DNA from 2 places in the Stieleria maiorica genome. Region 1 is predicted to be linked to the other one. Evidence: riboswitches for the same ligand, from Rfam matches in the RefSeq annotation. Region 1 holds a riboswitch; the other holds the start of a gene.

Region 1 (3,412 bases):
AAGCACGCCGCAATCCTGGATCAACCCGCCGCCGCGATGATCAAGGACATGAAGGCGCGGGGATTGCTGGAAGACACGTTGGTGATTTGGTGCACCGAGTTCGGCCGGATGCCATTTTTCCAAAAAGGATCCAAGGGACGGGACCACAATCCCGACGGATTCACGTGCTGGATGACCGGTGCGGGAGTCAAGCCGGGTGTCAGCCACGGTGTGACCGACGATCTGGGACAAAAGGCCGTCCAAGACGTTCATCCGTTGTACGACTTCAACGCCACCATCCTGCATCTGCTGGGTCTGGATCATGAACGATTGACGTTCCAGCACAACGGCATCGAGCGTCGTCTGACGAATGTCGAAGGCCACGTCATCCGTGAGATCCTGGCGTAAGCAGCGTCGCGGTATTCGCATGCGGTGTGTTGATGCCAGCCCGCACGCGTTAGCAAGGGGCCACGCGGCGCCCCTCGCTCACGCAGCATCCCTCGCTCGCGGGGAGCCCCTCGCTCACGCGTCGGGCTGGCATTGCACTGTTGGTTTTAGAGTGCGGGGGACACGTTTGCGGCGTATCGATCCGATTCCGGCGATCAACCCCAGCAGCGCGAAACACCCAGGTTCGGGGACCGCGGAAATATTCATCACCCCGACGCCCAGTCCTTCGCCGAGTCGAAAATCGAATCCGCCCGATCCGCTGGTCAGCCAGTTGTCGACGATCGGATTGCCTTGACTGTCCAGAAACGACCCGTCGCCGGGGATGTCGACCAGTCGCACGTATTGAATATTGTCCAGATCCAACAATCCCGCGGCCACCAATGCGTCGCCTTGCAATTCATCCAGATCGAACGGCGTTCCAAAGCCAGCTGCGTGTTTGCCGGCCAGGTTGTAGACATTGGTGACGTCAAAGGGCGAAAAGTTGGTTCCGAAACCTCCCGGCAAGGGACCGGTGTTTAGGCTGATACTTGGGAATCGAGCGAAGTCGGAGCCGTTGGTGGAGACGTCGACATAGGCGAATTCGGCAAACAAGCCCGATGTGCCATTAGCATTGGTGCCGAAGGCGAACCCATTTTCGAAAATCGCAAAATCGTGTCCGGCTCCGTTGCCGATTCCGGAGGGAAACAGGACGGTCAAAAACCCCGGCGAGACGCCCGCGGCGATTTCCGCGGCATCCAAGTCGCCCAGGCTGTTGAAACCGCCGTTTTGGTCGATCGCTGTGCTGCCACGCGGGCCGAACATCGTCCGCGTCGAATCAATCACGTCGGCCCACTCGACGATTCGTTGGTCATCGGCGGCAACAGCGCCGTCGATGGCGTGATCGGTCTCTCTCGGACCCGAATAGATTTCGGCGGACAAGGGTGACACGGACAGCAACAGCAGGATGCCGCTGAGGACACCGCTGGGACGAAAGGTGTGAAAATACTTCATTGTAAGTCCATTGCCGAGCACGCCCCCGATCGCCGGTGCGGACCTTCACCACTTTTCCTTCATCGATGAAGGAAACCACGGCGTGATGGAACGCGAACGCGCGGATTCGTCACAACGGCGGAAAGCAGGGAACTGTCGGTCCAATGCGCGATTCGACTCACGCATTGCAACGTTTGCCTCAATCCAGGAAGGCACGAAAACGTCTTGTCGAGATAGGTCTTCTGACTCACCACCGTTTCCGTTTGCTCACAGCCTTCTCATTCGCGCACCCCGCGAACAATGGCTCTTCTTTAGAACGAAGCAACGGATGCGATTCGTTAGGATCGCGAGTGGCACACAGCGGCCGGACCGTCCCGGAATTTCACCGGAGTTCCCTGTTCACTCGCCCGGAAGCATCCGGGCGAGTCATCTCGAACGGCGGCTAGGATAGAACAAGATGCCCGGCTGTCAACACGGTGTTCGATCACGCGACAAACCGTCCGTCATCTCGCAGATTGCGGGCCGATGGGTGGAGTCACTCATGCCCAGCGTCAGCGTGATCATGGCCGGCGTGGTCGTGGCCCGCGTGGTCGTGGCCCGCGTGGTCATGGTCATGTGCCACATTTCCCGTGTAGGACTTGCCGTCGATTTCGATCACGACGGCACCTTCGGCTCCGGCGTCGAGCCAGTCGTGCAATTTCTCGTCGGCGGAATTGAACCGCGAGGACTGTCCCGGCGGGTCATCGGAGTCTGGATCGGCCGCCAAGTCGAACGACGCGACTTGGCCGTCATGCTTCAAACTGAGCATCAGCTTTTCCGCCGCGATCGGGACCTGTTTGCTGGCCGATCCGTCCAAGACATACATCATAATGCCGTCTTCGCCGTGCACCAGTTCGGCATGATAGGCCTCTTTCCCCAGCTCCACCAAGTCGCCGCCGTGGGGGCCGTGCTCGGGGTGCCCATGGTGATCGTGGCTTGTCGCGTGATCGCTACTGTCACTCTGGGACGTCGGACCGCCGCTGTCCGATGACGGATCACTCGTGCCTCCGCATCCAGCCAACACCACGACCAGACCGAGCAATGACATAAGACGAAAGGTGAACTTCATTTCAATCTCTTTCAAAAGGGGGAAGACTTATTGGAATCGAACAGGTCCTGTTACGACCTGTCTTTGAGAATCTGACGGCTGGCGTGGCGACCGACCGACCAAAACAGCGCCGGGCGGACGAAAAACTCGGCCAACGTGCTGGTGATCAGCCCGCCGACGATGACCGTCGCGATCGGATACAGAATTTCTTTGCCCGGTTCTCCTGCGGCCAAAGCCAAGGGCAGCAAACCGATGCCGCTGGTCAGCGCGGTCATCAACACCGGTGCCATGCGCTCCTGCCCGGCTCGTTTAACCATCTGACGCGTCCACGATTCGCCTTCGTGTTCGACCAGATGCAAATAGTGGTTCAGCAACAAGATGCCGTTGCGGCTGGCGATGCCACACAAGGAGATGAATCCGACCATCGCCGCGACGGTCAGGTTTTGGTCGGTGATCACCAAAGCGGCGACGGCACCGATGAATGCGGTCGGTAGCGCGACCAAGACCTGCAGCGAGAAATTCACATTGCCGAACAATGTGTACAGCACCAAAAACATCCCGATCAGCGCCACGACCGACAAAACGGCCAGACGTCGCGATGCCGACTGCTGGCTTTCGAATTGCCCGCCGTACTCGATGAAGTAGCCCGGTTCCAGTTCCATCTCGGCCAGCTTGGTTTTGATTTCATTGACCACATCGACGACTCCCCGCTGGGACACGTTGGCCTGCAGGACGATCCGGCGGCGCACTTGCTCGCGTTTGATCATGTTCGGTCCGCTGCTTTCGTAAATCCGAGCGACAGCCTCCAAGGGAACGACGCCGCCGTCAGAAAGGGGAATGACGAGCCGGCGGAGTTTGGAGACGTCTTCGCGGAACGGTTCGTCCAAACGCACCAACAAATCAAAGGTGCGTTGCCCGAGCAACACCTGA
Region 2 (3,412 bases), 4.0 Mb from region 1:
GGTCGGCAGGTTGATGGTCGCGCTGTCGTCAAATGCCAACGCGTAAGTGCCTCCACTGACCGCTCCACCCAGCCCGTCACTTCCACCGCCGGCGATCGCGGAATGTTCGTTGGTAAATCCCGACGTGACGGTGTCCGTCGTGTTGCTGTAGGCCCAACCGCTCCAGTATCCCGGGAAAGTCGTTTGGTTGCTGAATTCAACACCATCGACGGTCCAAGGATCACTATTAATCTGTGACGTGTCGCCTTTGTAATAGGTGTCCGGTGCGGCCAGCAGATTCTCAAACGTCACGGTTGCGGCCGCGGCCGACGAAGCGAGCGAACCGACCGTGAAAAGCGAGAGTAAAAAGGATCGAAAACGTTTCATGTGAATTTCAAAATCTTGGTTGTAAAGTCATGAAGCCCAGATTGCTCGCACGGACACCTACCACGCATCTGCCGGAATCATTTCGCCACCGGCCCGCGTGATCATTCCGCCGAGCACGATTTCGTCGAGCGATTCGTTCAACAGGTGCACGCTGCCGTCGAGAAACAGCACCATCGCGCCGGCCGGATGCAGCGATCGGATTTCGTTGTCGCCGACCCAGGCCGAATCGTCGTTGATCGGATGCGATTGGACGAACACGTTCCCTCCGTTGATCCATTCGCTGTCCGGCCCGACCATGTCTTCACCGGTCGCCATCGTGTTGGACAGACCATCCAGACAATCGCGAAAACGGATCCGCTGTTCGTACAAGAACACACCGTCATCGGGCCGCCGGTCGATCAGACGTTCGCCGAACAAGCCGCCATAGCTGATCTCGCCGCGTCCGTTGGTCCCCTGAGGCACCTCGGTGGGGCACAGGTACGATTCGACCACCACTGCGGCGGCTTCCGCGTTGCGCGGATGATCAAACGCATAATCAAAGTCGATCGCGTCGTACAGCGCCTGTTCACCCATTTGCGGCAGCAGGAATGCCGACCACGCCAAATTCTTTCGCGTGCTCGGCTGGCCCCAAAACCGCCACTCCAAACATCCGATCGGTAACGAACGATGCATGTTGTGGTACGCGTGCAACGCCACACCGATCTGGTGCTGGTGGTTGCGGCAATTGGTCTGCCGAGCCGCCTCGCGGGCAAATTGCACCGCCGGCAACAACAACGCCACCATGATGCCGATGATGGCGATCACCACCAGCAGTTCGACCAACGTGAATCCCGCTCGCATCGGACCAGCGGTGGATCCCGCGACGGGCGCAGCAAGCGACCTGGCAACGATGCCATCGTGTCGGCGTTGGCGGTAGCGCATGACCAGACTCGGGGTGCCGGCAGCAGCAAACTCTATAGTGAACAGACCCATCTCGCGTCTCCGTGACCGCTTTTGACGGCGAAGAGAACCAGTGCGGTGCGAGCCAATCTGTTGACGCCGACCTCACCCTGGAAGGTCCCTGAAGCGTCCGTTTCGTGGTAGGTCTTCTGACTTCCGATTCTCGTCGCCCACTTCGCCTTCTCGTCATTCGGTCACCTTGCGTCAAGCAGGATGATCCGCGGACAATGGCCAAAAGAGTGAAGTGTGGACGGCTGATCGACGCGCCGGCACCCAGGCCAACGAGACAATCAACAGCATCGGTTACAGCGGCCGGGCCGTCTTGGAGTTTCACCAAAGTTCCCTGTTTCCGCCGACGATTCCTTATCGCCCGACGGCACCACCAAACGTTGGATGCGAAAGGTAGACCCGCCCGCACCGACTGTCAACCGTTTTCCCCGAGACGCCCACCGATGCCCGACACCCAAATCGTGCTGCCCGCACGACTTGCCTCGACCCGCCTGCCGGAAAAACTGCTGCAAAAAGTCGCCGGCAAAACGGTGCTGCAACACACCTATGAAGCGGCGTCGCGGGCTGCCGCCGCCTCGGCCGGCGTGATCGTGGCGGTCGACAATCCGCGGATCGCCGAGGCGGTCGATGCGTTCGGAGGCCGCTGGGTCATGACCCCCAGCGATTGCCCCAGCGGAACCGACCGAATCGCCGTCGTCGCCGAACATTTCCCCGAGACTGAAATCTTCATCAACGTCCAAAGCGACGAACCCGAGATCGATCCGGCCGCGATCGACGCGGTCGCCGAAACACTCGCCGGTGACCCCGAGGCCGACATGGCGACCGCCGGCACGCCGATCCGAACCGCCGCGGCGCTGCAGGACCCGGCGATCGTGAAAATCGTGATGACAGGCATGAGCATCAGAGCAGGGCAGGGACACAGAGCAGGGCAGGGACACGGAGCAGGGCAGGGCAGGGCGATCTACTTCAGCCGAGCCTGTGTGCCGTACCGCCGCGAAGGGGAGCCCGCCGAATTGCTGGACGTCGACCCGCCGATTTACTGGCACCACCTGGGACTGTACGCCTACCGCCGCGACTTCTTGTCATGGTTCGCCGGCTCGCCCCCCAGTCCGCTGGAGCAAACCGAAAAGCTGGAGCAGTTGCGGGCGATCGAAGCGGGAAAAAAAATCGTCGTCGCCGCCGTCGGCCCGGCCATGCCCGGAATCGACACCCCGGAGGATCTTGCCGCGTTTCGCCGCCGTCTTGAGACGTCCGCCTCCTGAGAACATCGTCGCATTGAGGCTCACGGCACTTCCGGTTTTTCCTCAGCGCGGTATCATCCGCGTCCATGACCAAACACATCTTTGTAACCGGCGGGGTGGTATCCTCGCTTGGAAAGGGACTGACGAGCGCCTCCTTGGGCATGCTGCTGGAATCTCGCGGTTTGCGAGTGCGAATGCAGAAGCTGGATCCCTACATCAACGTCGATCCCGGCACGATGAGCCCCTATCAGCACGGCGAAGTCTACGTGCTCGATGACGGCAGCGAGACCGATTTGGATCTCGGACACTACGAGCGTTTCACCAGCGGTGCGCTGACGCGAGACTGCAATTACACCACCGGCCAGATCTATCTGTCGGTGATCGAAAAGGAACGCAAGGGACGCTTCCTGGGAAAAACCGTCCAGGTCATCCCCCACATCACCAACGAAATCAAATCCGTCATCGCCAGGATGGGCGGCGATGACGTCGACGTCGTGATCACCGAAATCGGCGGCACGGTCGGCGATATCGAAAGTTTGCCCTTCCTGGAAGCGATCCGGCAATACGCCCAAGACGTCGGCCGCGAAAACGTGCTGTACATGCACCTGACCCTGGTGCCTTACCTGAAAGCCGCCGACGAACTGAAAACCAAACCGACCCAGCACTCGGTCGGCCAACTGCGGGAAATCGGTATCCAGCCCGACGTGCTGGTGTGCCGCTGCGAACACCCGATCAGCCGCGAAGAACGCGACAAAATCGCGCTGTTCTGCAACGTCCCCACCGAAGCGGTGATCGAGGAAAAAGACAAGGATTTTTCGATTTACGAAGTCCCGATCTCGTTGGTCGACAACAAACTG

Evidence for each region. A riboswitch is a leader RNA that binds a small molecule or an ion and turns the genes downstream of it on or off. The one in region 1 is predicted to bind cobalamin.
Region 2: another riboswitch for cobalamin. It lies ahead of Mal15_RS29550 (DUF1559 domain-containing protein); the one in region 1 lies ahead of Mal15_RS15880 (PEP-CTERM sorting domain-containing protein).

The regions. Positions count from the first base shown of each region.
Region 1 covers NZ_CP036264.1:4,690,942-4,694,353, forward strand. The annotation lists gene Mal15_RS15875 (DUF1501 domain-containing protein) at 1-387, shown strand, start outside; gene Mal15_RS15880 (PEP-CTERM sorting domain-containing protein) at 502-1,416, opposite strand; cobalamin riboswitch at 1,610-1,844, opposite strand; gene Mal15_RS15885 (hypothetical protein) at 1,931-2,503, opposite strand; gene Mal15_RS15890 (efflux RND transporter permease subunit) at 2,554-3,412, opposite strand, start outside.
Region 2 covers NZ_CP036264.1:8,706,398-8,709,809, forward strand. The annotation lists gene Mal15_RS29545 (DUF4465 domain-containing protein) at 1-366, opposite strand, end outside; gene Mal15_RS29550 (DUF1559 domain-containing protein) at 424-1,338, opposite strand; cobalamin riboswitch at 1,428-1,704, opposite strand; gene Mal15_RS29555 (3-deoxy-manno-octulosonate cytidylyltransferase) at 1,758-2,576, shown strand; gene Mal15_RS29560 (CTP synthase) at 2,642-3,412, shown strand, end outside.